4 regions of the Halomonas sp. 5021 genome follow, and region 3 is predicted to be linked to each of the others. Evidence: predicted binding sites of a transcription regulator. Region 3 holds the regulator's gene; each other region holds the start of a gene.
What was found. Region 3 encodes sigma-54, which starts transcription at its own class of promoters, with help from an activator protein. Its sites were predicted from a motif close to TGGCACNNNNNTTGCTNT; they were not measured.

Region 1 (3,638 bases), on a different contig from region 3:
GTGCCGGGGCCAATCACGATCTCGACATCCGGCTGGGTATCCGGGTTACCGGCTTTGCCAATCGCGGCAATACGGCCGCTTTGAATGCCCACGTCGGCTTTGACGATGCCCCACCAGTCCAAGATCAGCGCATTGGTGATGACCGTATCCATCACCGTGTCGTCGGCCCGCTGGCTTTGGCCCATGCCGTCGCGGATAACCTTGCCGCCGCCAAATTTCACTTCGTCGCCGTAGTGGGTAGCGTCCTTTTCGACTTCAATCCACAGTGCGGTGTCGCCCAGCCGCACACGGTCACCCACCGTGGGGCCGTACATATCGGCGTAGGCCTGCCGACTGATCTTGTTGTCCGGTTTCATTGCTTACCTCCATCAAGCGCACCCATCACATCGCCGCGGAAGCCATAAATTTCCCGCTTACCGACATACGGGATCAAGGTAACTTCGCGGGTCTGGCCGGGCTCGAAGCGAATTGCCGTGCCCGCCGCGACGTCCAGGCGATAACCACGTGACTTGTCACGGTCAAACACCAGCGCCGGGTTGGCCTCGGCAAAATGATAGTGCGACCCCACCTGAATCGGCCGGTCACCGGTATTGGCCACCTCGACGCTGATACGCTCGCGGCCCGCGCACAGCTCGATATCGCCGTCTTTTAACTGATACTGTCCTGGAATCATTGGGCCGGGAATCATGGCAGCCTCCTGAGTGCTGATAGCTAGTTGATCGGGGTGTGGACGGTCACGAGTTTGGTGCCGTCGGGGAAAGTGGCTTCCACCTGCACCTCGTCGACCATTTCGGCCACCCCTTCCATCACGTCGTCGCGATTTAATATCTCGCGGCCGTAACTCATCAGGTCGGCCACGCTGCGACCGTCACGGGCGCCTTCCATGATTTCAAAACTGATCAGCGCGACCGCTTCGGGGTAGTTGAGTTTCAGGCCGCGTGCGCGACGGCGCTCGGCAAGCTGGGCGGCTGAAAACAGTAATAGCTTGTCTTTGTCTCTCGGGGTTAATTCCATAGGGCGTCTCCGTTAGCGAGTTATTAGGTTAGCCAAATTCTCGGTGTGTGCGCTTCACGCTCGATCCAAAGGGGGCGCAGTAGATGCCAGGCCTGCTCGCACAGCGCCCAGGCTTCATTGCGGGCGTTGCCCAGATAGCGCAGCAACAATACGCCGTGGCGCACGGTAACGGCCCAGCGGGGGTTGTCAGGCAGCGCTTCGCGCAGGGCCTCGATAGCCCCCGCCACATCGGCTATGCCCACTGCCCAGAGCGTCGCCTGTACCGTCGCGCCCCCTTGCCCCCAGCGCCCGGTAAAGCGCGGGTGCAAAGGGTCGAGGGGCTGGCGCTCCAGCCACAGCGGCTTGCCGTCCAGGGTCAAACGAAAGTGCTGCTCAATGCGTCCCGACACATAGGGCAGCTCGCTCGCCGGGCGGCCCAGCGCCATCATTTCCCAGCCCAGGCAGCGGGCACTGCCGTTAAGGTCAATCTGCGTATACTGCTCGCCTCTGGAGCCGTCAAAGGCAATGGTTTCCTGGGGCAGCCATTCAAGGGTCGCGCCGTCGTCAACGCTTAGACAGGTGTGCTGGGTCCAGGCGACGCCTTGGCTGTCAGCTTTATAGAGCTTGTTGGCGGCGGGTGTCGTCAGCAGCGCGTGAGTGCCGTTTTCCACATGTGCCTGGATGGTCAACGCATCACCGCTCACCAACCCACCCGGCGGATGCAGCAGATAAACGTGACAGGCCTCACCCCGGCCTTCCGGATAAAAAGGCCGCTGTACCCGTAATGGCCCCGAGTGGCGCGACTGCACCATCCGGGTGACTCCTTGGCGATGGGCAAAGCGCAGCGCCAGCGATGCCGCCCAGTGGCGTTGTGCATCAAAGCGGTGTCCGGAGGTGTCATCCAATCTTGCAGGTTCACTCAGCAGCATGAGGCGTTTTCGCTTCCTTGTTGGCGCATGACTGACTTTCCAATGCAAAGAATGCGCCAAAATGGTGAAAACCGACTGACTAGCCCAGCGAGTGGCTACCATCGCAACGTGGTGGTCGAAATCCCGTCATAAAAATGCACTAAAAAGAAACACCGGATCCCTTCGCGCACGAATAAGGTGCAAGATGCGCCCTGCCTCTTGCTGCGACACGACCCAAGCCGCTTGCCTGCGATAACAATGTGACAAATGACCGCGTTTTCAGGGCTGTGTATGCAACCACTTTCCGCTACCATCTAACCTTTGCCCTACCCACAGCTTTTATACTGTGCTTTTCAGGTAACCCTCCGTGCAGCTACGTCGTTCAGCAAATACCGCCTGGTATCGCTCCTCACATAGCCCATTACTCAGTTACCGCCAACACGGTTCTCCTCACGATCGCCTTGTTCAGCGGCCGTTTTTCAAAACTATCCGCCAGGCACCCATGGTTCGGTGGCGAGGAGTTTGAGTATGTCGACAACCTCTCAGCAGACAGGCAAGCGTCATGCCTCTGACCTCTATCGCGCCGTTTGGCGTTGGCACTTCTATGCAGGCCTGTTGGTACTGCCGTTTATGATCACCCTGGCGATGACGGGTGGGCTGTACCTTTTCAAAGACGAGTTGGACGCGCTGATACACGCCGATATGAAGCGCGTGGCCGTTCAAGAGGCGACGCAACCGCCCTCTTCGCTGATCAGCGCGGCCCTGACGGCCCACCCCGGTAAAGCCGTCAAATTCACTGACCCCGCTACCCCGGAAAGCTCGGCGGAGATCACTGTCAAAACGGCGGGAGGCGAGCGTTTGGCGGTTTACGTCAATCCGTATACCACGAATGTGCTGGGAGCGCTGGATGACCGTGGCACGGTGATGTGGACCGTTCGTTACCTGCACAGTTTGAAATACTTTGGACCCACTGCACGCAAACTGATTGAAATCGCCGGCGGCTGGTCAATCTTGCTGGTGCTTACCGGCCTTTACCTATGGTGGCCACGCCGTAAAGGCGCAGGGGGTGTCGTCAGCGTGCGCGGCAAACCCAAAAGCCGGACGTTCTGGCGCGATACCCATGCTGTTACCGGCCTTTTTGTCGGTGCCTTTATTGTGTTTCTCGCCATCACTGGCATGCCGTGGTCGGGCGTCTGGGGTGCGCAGGTCAACCAGTGGGCCAACGGCAATAACTTTGGCTACCCGTCGGGCGTGCGCGTGGAAGTCCCCATGTCAGACACCCGTCTGAGTGACCAGAGCTCGACCACCTGGTCGCTAGAGCAGGCGCAACTGCCCGAGTCCTCCACATCGTCTATCTCCATGACACCAATGGGGATAGACCAGGCCGTTGCCACCTTCGATGAGCTGGGGCTGCATCGCGGCTACGCTGTGAACCTTCCCGACACCGATACCGGCGTGTATACCGGCTCCGCCTACCCCAATGACCTCAGTCAGCAGCGTGTGGTGCACCTTGACCAATACAGCGGCGAACGCCTGCTTGACATGAGCTATGCCGATTACGGCGCGCTGGGACGCTGGCTGGAGTTTGGCATCAACGTGCATATGGGCCAGCAGTTCGGGCTTGCCAATCAACTGCTATTTCTAGCCGTATGCATCGCCATTATTCTGCTAGCTGTCTCAGCCGGAGTGATGTGGTGGAAGCGCCGTCCCGAGGGCAAGATGGGCGTTCCACCCCTG
Region 2 (3,638 bases), on a different contig from region 3:
ACTTGGTGCCAAACCCGGAGCCGTTGTCGCGTACCATCAGCGGCAGATTCAGCTGTTCGCAGCGCGCCCGTGTCATCGGCAAACAGATCAGGCCGCGGGCAAAGCGTGCCATGAAGTTGATATGCTCCGCCTGGACTTTTTCAGCGGCCATGATGATATCGCCTTCATTTTCGCGATCCTCGTCGTCCATGAGAATCACCATTTTGCCCTGGCGAATATCATCGACCAGTTCAGCAATGGGGGCTAGTGTCCCAGAGGAAGCGTGCGCCATGGAATCTCCAGTAAAGTTGTCGCAAGGGTGCGATTTCGCGCGTCAGGGTACCTTGGTATCGTCGCTCGTGCCAGTCACCACTGGCGAGGCGATAATTCGCCAATCCTGTCCAACGGCCCGCATATCGTGAATAGTGAGGCGCTGCTGGTCGGCCATCTGGACAAGCCCCGGGAGTGCAAACAGCGGCCTGGCGTCTCCGCCCAACAGCGTCGGCGCGACAAATAGCTGCATTTCATCGATCAATCCCGCGTTTAGCATGGCGCCGGCGAGTGTGGCGCCGGTTTCAACCAGCAGCTCATTAACCTCTTCGTTTGCCGCCAGCCACTCAAGCAGAGCCGACAGATCAACACGACCCTGGGCATCGGCGGCTAACACCTGCACCTCAGCCCCAGCGTCTATCAGTCGCCCGCGCTTCTCAGTATCCCTGGACGTGGTAACAATCAGCGTACGCCCGGGCGCTCGCAAACAGGCGGCTGCCAACGGCAATCGCAGTTGGCTATCGACAATTACCCTCAGCGGCTGGCGCCTGGCGATGTCAGCGGCATCATCCAAGCCGAGTTGCTCGGCACGAACCGTCAGGCGTGAATCATCCATGATGACGGTCTCCACACCACTCAATATCGCACTTGAACGGGCACGTAATCGTTGAACCTGCGCGCGCGCCTCAGGACCAGTAATCCACTGGGATTCACCCGACCCCATGGCGGTGCGACCATCGAGGCTCATCGCCATCTTCATGCGCACAAAGGGACGTTTGCTCGCCATACGGGCGATAAAGCCAGGATTGAGCGCGCGGGCGTCTGCCTCCAGCAACCCGACTGACACCTCGATCCCCGCATCTTCCAAAAGGCGAATGCCCCGGCCACTGACCTGAGGATTGGGGTCTACCATGGCCACCACTACGCGCGCCACCCGAGCGTCTTGCAACGCCACGGCGCAGGGGCCAGTGCGGCCAATATGTGAACACGGCTCTAACGTGACATAGGCGGTCGCGCCACGAGCGTTCTCGCCCGCCGCAACCAATGCATTGACCTCCGCATGCGGCTCACCCGCGTAGCGGTGATAGCCCTCGCCCACAACCTTACCATCGCGGACAAGTAGGCAGCCCACACGAGGGTTGGGGTCGGTGGTGTACAGACCGTATGCCGCTAGCGCCAGCGCGCGGGCCATGTAACGATGGTCATCGGTACTGAACAAGGCCACGCTCACGTTGAGGGCCTGCCGTCAGCAGGTTCCTGGGACAAGCGATCAATTTCAGCCCGGAATTCGTCCAGATCCTGAAACTTGCGATACACGGATGCAAAGCGAATGTAGGCCACCTGATCGAGGGTGTTCAAGGCCTGCATGACCGACTCACCAATATCGCGGGCGTCAATTTCCCGGTCTCCCCGCGCGCGAAGCGTCTGGCGTATCCGCTCGACGGACGCCTCAATGGCCTCTGCGCTGACCGGCCGCTTTTCGAGCGCCCTCAGCATACCGGCACGCAGCTTGGTTTCGTTGAAGCTTTCGCGCGAACCGTCAGACTTGACCACACGGGGCATGACCAGCTCGGCGGTTTCATAAGTGGTAAAACGCTCCTGGCAACTTGCACATTGGCGACGGCGACGCACCTGGTCACCGTCGGCTACCAGCCGCGAATCGGTCACGCGAGTATCGTTAGCACCACAAAAAGGGCAATGCATGGCGTTCAACCTGTTGTCGGCCCGTGCGAAAGCGCTGCACGAGAAAGCAAAATACGACCTGTTAATGCGCTATTAACCGCCTATTGTAACGTTTTGGCACACAAGCTGCACCGTTTGTGGAAGCCTGTTTACTGGGACACCCTTATGACCGCCTTCGACGACACTGTGCACGTTTATCTGGATCACCTTTACGGGCCCCGCGCCACGGAGGTTCAGCGCCGCCTGAATCAACGCCTGGCGCATTTTTGCCCAGCGTCGGAGCCGCAACTTTCCATCGAGCAGCAGGGTCAGCGTGCACCATTGTGGAGCGAGAAAGACCAGTGGCTGATCACCTATGGTGACTCTATCGTTGATGACCCAGCGCCCCCGCTGGCAGTGCTCGACGACTTTTTGCAAGCGCGTCTCGGTGAACGTATCAGCAGCGTCCACGTACTGCCGTTTTTCCCGTGGAGCAGCGACGACGGCTTTTCAGTAATCCACTACCGGGAAGTAAACCCCGACCTGGGCGACTGGCAGCATATTCAGACCCTTGCCCGCCACTACGACCTGATGGCGGACCTGGTGCTCAACCATGTGTCCCGGGAGTCGTTATGGTTTGTCGACTATCTTAGCGGTAGCCTACCGGGGCGCGATTATTTTATCGAAGTCGACCCCGACACCGATGTGTCGGCAGTGGTTCGGCCACGTAGCAGCCCGCTGTTGGTGCCGATATCCACCCGCCGGGGAACACGTTACCTATGGGCGACGTTTTCCGAAGACCAGCTCGACCTGAACTTCGAAAACCCCGATGTGCTGCTGGAATTTGTCGGCATCCTGCTGTTTTACCTCGAGCAGGGCACCCGTATCGTGCGCCTGGACGCCGTCGCCTTTCTATGGAAGCGGCTGGGAACCAACTGCATTCACTTGCCGGAAACCCACACCGTCGTGCGATTGCTACGCGCCATTGTGGACCACGTTGCCCCCGGCACGCTGCTGATCACCGAAACCAACGTGCCGCATCACGAAAACATCAGTTACTTCGGTCTTGACCGCCTCGCCGACGGCCCGCCCGACGAAGCCCACATGATCTACCAATTCACCTTGCCGCCGCTGCTGTTGCACACCCTGACACGGGGCGAAACGCATACCCTGCAAGGCTGGCTGGCCAGCCTGCCGCCTCTACCCGACCACTGCACCTATCTCAATTTTACCGCCAGCCACGATGGCATTGGCGTACGCCCACTGGAAGGCCTGTTACCCGATCACGAACGCGATGCGCTGCTCGAACTGATGCACCGATTTGGCGGCTTTGTCAGCATGCGCAGCAACCCCGACGGCAGCGACACCCCCTATGAAATCAACATCACCTGGTTTGAAGCCATGCAAGGCACGCGCAAAGGCCCCGATCCGTGGCAAATTGCACGTTTCTTGTGCAGCCAGGCGATCATGCTCAGTCTTCAAGGCATTCCGGCCCTGTATATCCATACCCTGACCGGCACCCTCAACGACGTGGAAGGCGTTGAGCGCAGCGGTCGCTTACGCTCTATCAATCGCCGCCGCTGGCAGCGCCGCGAACTCGATTTACTCCTCGACAGCACCGCCACACCCACCCATGACGTTTTCAATGCGCTGAGTCGATTGCTGGACTGCCGACGCCGGGAGCCCTGTTTCCACCCCAATGCCGCACAGCGCGTACTGACTTCGGA
Region 3 (3,638 bases):
CCGTGTACTGCAAGCCTAGCTCGCGGTGGCGTAATTTTACTTCGCCCTGTTGGCTGGCGATGCGTTGCGCCAGTTGTTCAGCCATATACACGGAGCGATGCTGACCGCCGGTACAGCCGATCGCAATGGTCATGTAGCTGCGCTGGCTATGCTGGTAGGCGGGTAGCCAGCGTTCAAGCCATGCCTGAATATCGCTGGTCATGTCATCGACCAGTGGGTAGCTGGATAAAAACGCAATGATGTCGGCATCGCGGCCAGTGGAGCCTCGTAGCACAGGGTCCCAGTAGGGGTTTGGCAGGCAACGGACATCAAAGACAATATCGGCATCCAGCGGAACGCCGCGCTTATAGCCGAAGGACTCGAAGGTCAGCGTTAGCTCATCGCGCCGCTGATGGGCGACCTGGTCGGTGATGCGCCGACGAAGGTCATGGACTGAAAGCCGCGTTGTGTCGATGGTCAAATCGGCCAGATCGCGTATCTCGTGCAGCGTTTGCTCTTCTTTGTCGATGGCTTCTTCTAGCGTGAGACTGCTGTTGCGCGTGAGCGGATGCCGCCTGCGAGTGGCTGAATAGCGCTCCAGTAAAATACGTGCGTCGGTGGTGAGATACACGATCTGGCACTTGATGGTCCGCTGTCGAAGCTCTTTGAGCAGTTCTGGAAGTTTGGCAAGTGCGCCTGGCAGATTGCGTGCATCAATGCTGACAGCCAAGTGGGAGCGATCACCCTGATCACGCAACTCATCCACCAGCGAGTCCAATAGCATGGCGGGCAGGTTATCAATGGCGTAATAACCCAGATCTTCCAGTGCCTGTAAGGCTATCGATTTGCCTGACCCCGATCGGCCACTAATAATGACGAGTTGCATGAAGGCTCTCTTGCTTGCGGTCAAGCGACTTGGATAAACGCCCCTTGGTCAGGACGGTTCATTACGTGCCGACCTATTAAAGGCTGGCCGCCTGGTCGCGTATCTTGGCGGAGATGAGGTCCAGCAATTCACGTTGACTACCCGACTTACGTAGCTGCTGGCGCGTGTCGGCATCATTCATGATGGAAGCAACTTGTCCCAGCAGTGCGAGGTGGGTGTCGTCGGCTTCTTCAGGCACGAGAAGAACAAACACCAAGTCAACCGGGTCGCCATCAATGGCGTCAAAGTCGACCGCTTCATTGAGTTTGAGAAAGCCGGCGATAGGTGAATCACAGTGCGGGCTTCGAGCATGGGGAATCGCCACGCCGTTGCCAATCCCCGTACTGCCGAGGCGTTCACGACCAATCAAACGGCTGAACACTTCCTGGCTGTCGAGGCTGGGAATGTTTTGTGCGATAAAGGTGCTGAAAAACTCCAGCACCCGTTTTTTGCTGCCCCCGGGCACATCGTAGAGAACGCGTTCCGGGGGGAGGATTGTGGCCAACGTCATTGAATTAACGCACACCTGCGCCCTGGGCGCGGGCTTGTGCTTTTTCCTTATGCTTAACGAGCTGTCGATCAATCTTGTCCGCCAGGGCGTCGATGGCGGCGTACATGTCATTATCGAGGGCCTCAGCATGCAAGTCAGCCCCAGCAGCGTGGAGTGTGCAGGCGGCCTGTTGGCGCTCTTTTTCGACCGAGAGCGTTACCTGCACGGTGGTGATGTTGTCGTAATGGCGCTCAACGCGTTCCAGCTTTTCGTTGACATAGTCACGCAAGGCGTCAGTCAGATCTACATGATGACCGGTGATATTGACTTGCATTGACGTACTCCTTATCCGTCGGACTGTCCTTCGATTGTAACCCTTTTTGGCGTTAAGCAAAGCCCTTGTGTTGAGTTTCCGTTTGCTTAACGTAAGCGACGCCGTTCGCTGGACGAAGGGATGCCCATGCCTTCGCGGTATTTGGCAACCGTGCGACGTGCCACGTGGATGCCGGCTTCCTCCAGCAGGGTGACCAGACGGCTATCTGACAAAGGTTTGCCGGGGGGTTCTTCCTGAATCAGTTTTTTGAGACGAGCGCGAATGGCCGTGCTGGAGTGGCTGTCGCCGTCCTGGCCACTGATCTGGCTGGAAAAGAAGTATTTAAGCTCGAAAATGCCCCGCGGTGTATGGATGAACTTCTGGGTGGTGACGCGAGAGATGGTCGACTCATGCATCTCTACCGCATCGGCAATATCGGCCAGTATAAGCGGTTTCATGGCCTCTTCGCCGTGTTCGAGAAAGCCGATCTGGCGAGTGATGATTTCGCGGCCGACGCGTAACAGGGTGTCGTTGCGGCTGGAGAGGCTTTTGATCAGCCAGCGGGCTTCCTGCAAGTGATCCTTGAGGAACTGGTTATCATGACTCTTGTCGGCGCGCTTGATCAGGCTAGCGTAGTCGGGTTGAATCCTGAGCTTGGGTAAGGCCTCTGGGTTGAGTTCGAGGTGCCAGCCTTCGTTATCGTGGCGAACCACCAGGTCGGGAATCACGTAGCTATCGTCAGTGGCGCTGTAAACGCTGCCGGGGCGCGGGTCCAGGCTTCTGATCAGTTGGATGACGTCATCGAGTTGCGCATCGTCCAGGCCGAGTCTTCGCTTGAGGAGGCGCTGATCATTTTTACCCAGCGCTTCAAGGAACTGGCGAACCAGACGCCGCGCAGGAATCAGCAGCGGTGTATCACCGGGTAGTGCGGCGAGCTGAAGCATCAGGCATTCGCGAAGATCGCGGGCGAAGATGCCGGTGGGCTCGAACTGTTGCAGTCGCAGTAGAATGGTCTCAACCTCGCGCTGGCTGAGGCCTTCCACGCCCTGGTCTCGCAGTCCTTCGCGGATATCGGCAAGGGGCTGGGTGAGATAACCGTTAGCATCCAGTGCGTCAATCAGGCTCTCGGCCACCAACTGTTCACGTTGGCTCAAATCGGTCATGGCGAGTTGCCAGAGGAGGTGGCCATGCAGCGTTTGCCCGGTGGCCTGGCGCTCGAAGTCAGGTCCCTCGCTACTTGTGCTGCCACTGCCCATCGTATCCTGATAGGTATCTGACCAGTCGCTATCGACGGATAGCTCCTTGGGAATGCTATCTGCCCACTCGCTTGCTTCCGGCTCGCTGTCAGCTTGCTCGCTTTCGCTGAACTCATCTTCCTGCTCGAGCATGGGGTTGGCGTCAAGCGCTTGCTGGATTTCCTGGCGTAAATCGAGCGTTGATAGCTGTAGCAGGGCAATTGCCTGCTGCAGCTGGGGTGTCATGGTGAGCTGAGTGCCGATCCGCAGTTGAAGAGAAGCTTTCATGACCATCTGAGAACCACTCGTTTATCGGAAAGCATCCACCCTAGTGCGAGTTGTGTTTGGGTGCAAGTGCAATAAGTATGCCATCGGCAATAAATATGCCATTGCTGGCTTTAGAGACGGAAATCAGCACCTAGGTAAACGTCACGCACCTCCTGGTTGTCAAGAATAGCGGCCGGCGAACCGCTGGCGATAATATGCCCGTCGCCGACGATATACGCCACATCGCAAATATCCAGCGTTTCACGCACGTTATGATCGGTAATCAATACGCCAATACCTCGCTCCTTCAAGGCGCGGATGATCGACTTGATATCGCCCACGGAGATGGGGTCTACACCTGCGAAAGGCTCATCAAGCAGGATGAACGCAGGCTCTGTCGCGAGGGACCGGGCGATCTCGACGCGGCGC
Region 4 (3,638 bases), on a different contig from region 3:
ACCGTGAGGGCGCGGCATTTTTGATTCTCACCGGACGTTTTATTGGTTTTCTTCCCGAGCACGTCGCGGATCAATGGGTCTCGGCCGGCAAAATGCGCGCCCTGAACAGCACAAGCCAGCACTACCGTATCCCCTTTGTGCTCATTGCCCGCCGCGACCGCCGCCCCAACCGTGTCGTTGACGCCTTTTTAAACTTCATCGATACGCCACAAACGCCAACACCCGGCATCTAGCCGGGTGTTGGTGAGGCATCTTGGTAAAGTGCGTGTCGCGCGACTAGGGGAGTTGCTCGGCAGGCTCCTTGTCCGCCACCGGCGACGGCCCCACCGACGGTGCGGAGGAAAGCACCTGACTGGCGACATAGTAAACGATCGCGCCAAGCGCCGAGCCGGTAAACCAGCCGTAGTCATAGAACCAGTACATCGTGCCGGTGGTCAGCGAAATCAGTGTCAGCGCCACGGGCACGCCAAAGGCGATAAAACCGGCAATATTGACAGCCGGATACGCATGGCTGTCCATATACAGGCTGGGCACATCCAGACGCTGCTTTTTAATCAGGAAGTAATCCACGGCCATGATACCGGCGATCGGGCCCAGCAGGCTGGAATACCCCAGCAGCCAGTTGGAGTACATCTGTTCAAGCGATACTCCCGGGGGAATGATGCCCGCTTTTTGTAGCAGGTCGTACCCCATCAGCAGCACACCCACCGCGCCAGTTAGAAGAACGCCTCGAGTCTGGTTGATCAATTTGGGCGCAATATTCTGGAAATCGTTGGTGGGTGAAACAATGTTCGCCGCCGTATTCGTCGAGAGGGTTGCGACGATAATCAACAACATCGCCAATACGACCCAAAACGGGCTATCGATCATGCCAATCAGATTGACCGGATCGGCAATCGTTTGCCCTACCAGCGACTCAGAGGCAGCGGTCATCACCACGCCCAGCGAGGCAAAGAAAAACATCGTCAGCGGCAGGCCGATCACCTGCCCGGCAATCTGGTCTTTCTGGCTTTTGGCAAAGCGACTGAAGTCAGGAATATTAAGCGACAGCGTGGCCCAGAAGCCCACCATGGCAGTTAACCCGGCAAAGAAGTAGCCATACACCGACGCCCCTTCAGGACGCGATGGCGGCTGCGCCAGCAGCTCGGTCATCGAGGTGTGCGGCCACGCCCACACCATCAAGCCAATACCCACCGCCAATAGCAACGGTGCGGCCAGGGTTTCCAGCCACTTGATCGACTCCGCACCGCGAATGACCACATAAAGATTCATGGCGCCAAACACGAAAAAGCCGATGACTTCACCAACGCCGCCCAGTGCCGCCCACGCGGGTATCAGTTCCGAGAGCAGCAAGTGAATGGCCAGCCCGCCGAACATGGTTTGAATACCAAACCACCCACACCCGACCAGGGCGCGCACCAGACACGGCACGTTGGATCCAAAAATCCCGAACGAAGAGCGCAGCACAACGGGAAAAGGAATCCCGAATTTAGTACCCGGAAAAGCGTTGAGCGTGAGTGGAATCAATACAATCACGTTGGCCAGTAATATCGCGAACAACGCCTCCCCCACACTCAAGCCAAAGTAGGCGGTCAACACACCCCCAAGTGTGTAGGTGGGTACACAAATCGCCATCCCCACCCAAAGCGCGGCGATATTCCACTTAGTCCAGGTTCGTTCACTCGCCTGGGTAGGCGCGATGTCCTTGTTGAAGCGCGAGCTATCGCGAACATCGTCCCCCACATCCAATTCAATCAGCCCTTCTCGATCTACCATTTGAGAGGTTGTTTTCGTCATTGGTCTCTCCTCAGTGTCATCCTGCTTCCCAGAAAACCCTCACGGTCTGAGGTTATTTCAAGCAATAAGCGTGCCGACTAAGCCGCCCTAGGCACTTAACCTATTGATCAAAAAACTGTCTTAAAGGACAAGAATTTTATTGTTTTCGTCATCTTTCCGACTTCTGAGTCACCGAATACCCGGCGGACTCAAAAAGGCTAGATCAAAAAAAATATTTGCACCAATTTTAAACATGAAAAACTGAATTTATTTCCATAATAAAAATACAAACCACTGATTCAAAATAATTAATTTAAAAATCCAAAACAGTGCGCACCTTCACCAGATTAGGGCTTCCTCAATTCTAAAATAAAAAAATCAATTTAACTCAATGAGTTAAACTCCATCTTAAAAAAACCACCAACTGACTTGCTAAAACGCACAACCTGACGATACTTTCTTAAAAGCTGTCTCAATGGTCAGTTTTTAAAACCACCCGCTTAAAACAGAACATCAAATAACATCAATATTTTGGCCTAACGCAAATAAGAGGGATTGTCTGATGCAGAAGATGAAAATCGGCCTGATTCAAATGGGCCTGAAAACCAGCACCGACCTGGAACCCGCGGCCATCCGCGACGCCATGAACGAAGCCCACCTGCCGATGATCGAGAAAGCGGCAGAACAGGGCGTGCAGGTGCTCTGCTTCCAGGAAGTGTTCAATCAGCCCTACTTTTGCCCCAGCCAGGACGGCAAGTGGTATGCCGCCGCCGAGCAGGTGCCGGAGGGCCCCACCTGCCAGATGATGCAGAAACTCGCCGCCAAGCACCGCATGGTCATCATCGTCCCCGTCTTTGAGGAAACCGAGACCGGCGTGTACTACAACACCGCCGCGGTGTTCGATGCCGACGGCAGCTACCTGGGCAAGTACCACAAAACGCATATCCCCCAGATCGCGGGCTTTTGGGAGAAGTTTTTCTTCAAGCCGGGCCAATCCAACTGGCCGGTGTTCGATACCGCCTTTGGCAAAATCGGCGTGTATATCTGCTATGACCGCCACTTCCCCGAGGGCTGGCGGGCGCTGGCACTCAACGGCGCCGAGGTGATTTTCAACCCTTCCGCCACCGTCGCCGGGCTCTCCCAATACCTGTGGGAGCTGGAGCAGCCCGCCTCGGCCGCCGCCAACGGCTGCTTTATCGCCGCCATCAACCGCGTGGGTACCGAGGCACCGTGGAATATCGGCAATTTCTACGGCTCCAGCTATATCGTTAACCCGCGCGGCAAGATCGAGGCCCAGGCCAGCGAAACCGAGGATGAACTGCTGGTCCACGAGATCGATTTGGACATGGTGCGCGAGGTACGCAACAACTGGCAGTTCTTCCGCGACCGCCGCCCGGAAACCTACACCCGTCTGACCGACGGCGAGTAGCCAGGCCACCTGATAAGCCAAGGAGCGAACAATGAGCCTATTGATCAAGGGCGGCACCATCGTCACCAATACCGATACCTACCGCGCCGACGTGCTCTGCGTCGACGGTAAAATCCACGCCATCGGCACCCATCTAGACGTTCCCGCTGATTGCGAGATCGTCGATGCCAGCGACCAGCTGGTGATGCCCGGCGGTATCGATCCTCATACCCACATGCAGCTGCCGTTCATGGGCACCGTGGCCAGCGAAGACTTCTACACCGGCACCGCGGCCGCGCTGGCGGGCGGCACCACGTCCATCATCGATTTCGTGATTCCTCAGCCAGGGCAATCGCTGCTGGAGGCTTTCGAAACCTGGCAGGGCTGGGCCGAAAAAGCCGCCACCGACTTTGCCTTCCACGTGGCGATTACCTGGTGGGACGATAGCGTGCGC

Region 1: R3F64_RS05510 (urease accessory protein UreD) is a predicted target of sigma-54. The motif match lies at 1,964-1,981, and genes of this name have one in related genera.
Region 2: R3F64_RS15925 (sugar phosphorylase) is a predicted target of sigma-54. The motif match lies at 2,048-2,065, and genes of this name have one in related genera.
Region 4: R3F64_RS06460 (NCS1 family nucleobase:cation symporter-1) is a predicted target of sigma-54. The motif match lies at 1,856-1,873, and genes of this name have one in related genera.

Annotation. Positions count from the first base shown of each region.
Region 1 covers NZ_JAXOVU010000002.1:389,093-392,730, reverse strand. Annotated here, with positions in the region: gene ureC (urease subunit alpha) at 1-356, opposite strand, end outside; gene R3F64_RS05520 (urease subunit beta) at 353-673, opposite strand; gene R3F64_RS05515 (urease subunit gamma) at 712-1,014, opposite strand; gene R3F64_RS05510 (urease accessory protein UreD) at 1,038-1,922, opposite strand; gene R3F64_RS05505 (PepSY-associated TM helix domain-containing protein) at 2,430-3,638, shown strand, end outside.
Region 2 covers NZ_JAXOVU010000012.1:50,367-54,004, forward strand. Annotated here, with positions in the region: gene ribBA (bifunctional 3,4-dihydroxy-2-butanone-4-phosphate synthase/GTP cyclohydrolase II) at 1-271, opposite strand, end outside; gene ribD (bifunctional diaminohydroxyphosphoribosylaminopyrimidine deaminase/5-amino-6-(5-phosphoribosylamino)uracil reductase RibD) at 314-1,474, opposite strand; gene nrdR (transcriptional regulator NrdR) at 1,477-1,953, opposite strand; gene R3F64_RS15925 (sugar phosphorylase) at 2,098-3,638, shown strand, end outside.
Region 3 covers NZ_JAXOVU010000001.1:135,383-139,020, forward strand. Annotated here, with positions in the region: gene rapZ (RNase adapter RapZ) at 1-865, opposite strand, end outside; gene R3F64_RS00615 (PTS sugar transporter subunit IIA) at 942-1,415, opposite strand; gene hpf (ribosome hibernation-promoting factor, HPF/YfiA family) at 1,420-1,728, opposite strand; gene R3F64_RS00625 (RNA polymerase factor sigma-54) at 1,815-3,236, opposite strand; gene lptB (LPS export ABC transporter ATP-binding protein) at 3,341-3,638, opposite strand, start outside.
Region 4 covers NZ_JAXOVU010000002.1:604,936-608,573, reverse strand. Annotated here, with positions in the region: gene R3F64_RS06465 (LysR family transcriptional regulator) at 1-233, shown strand, start outside; gene R3F64_RS06460 (NCS1 family nucleobase:cation symporter-1) at 277-1,797, opposite strand; gene R3F64_RS06455 (nitrilase-related carbon-nitrogen hydrolase) at 2,339-3,205, shown strand; gene hydA (dihydropyrimidinase) at 3,237-3,638, shown strand, end outside.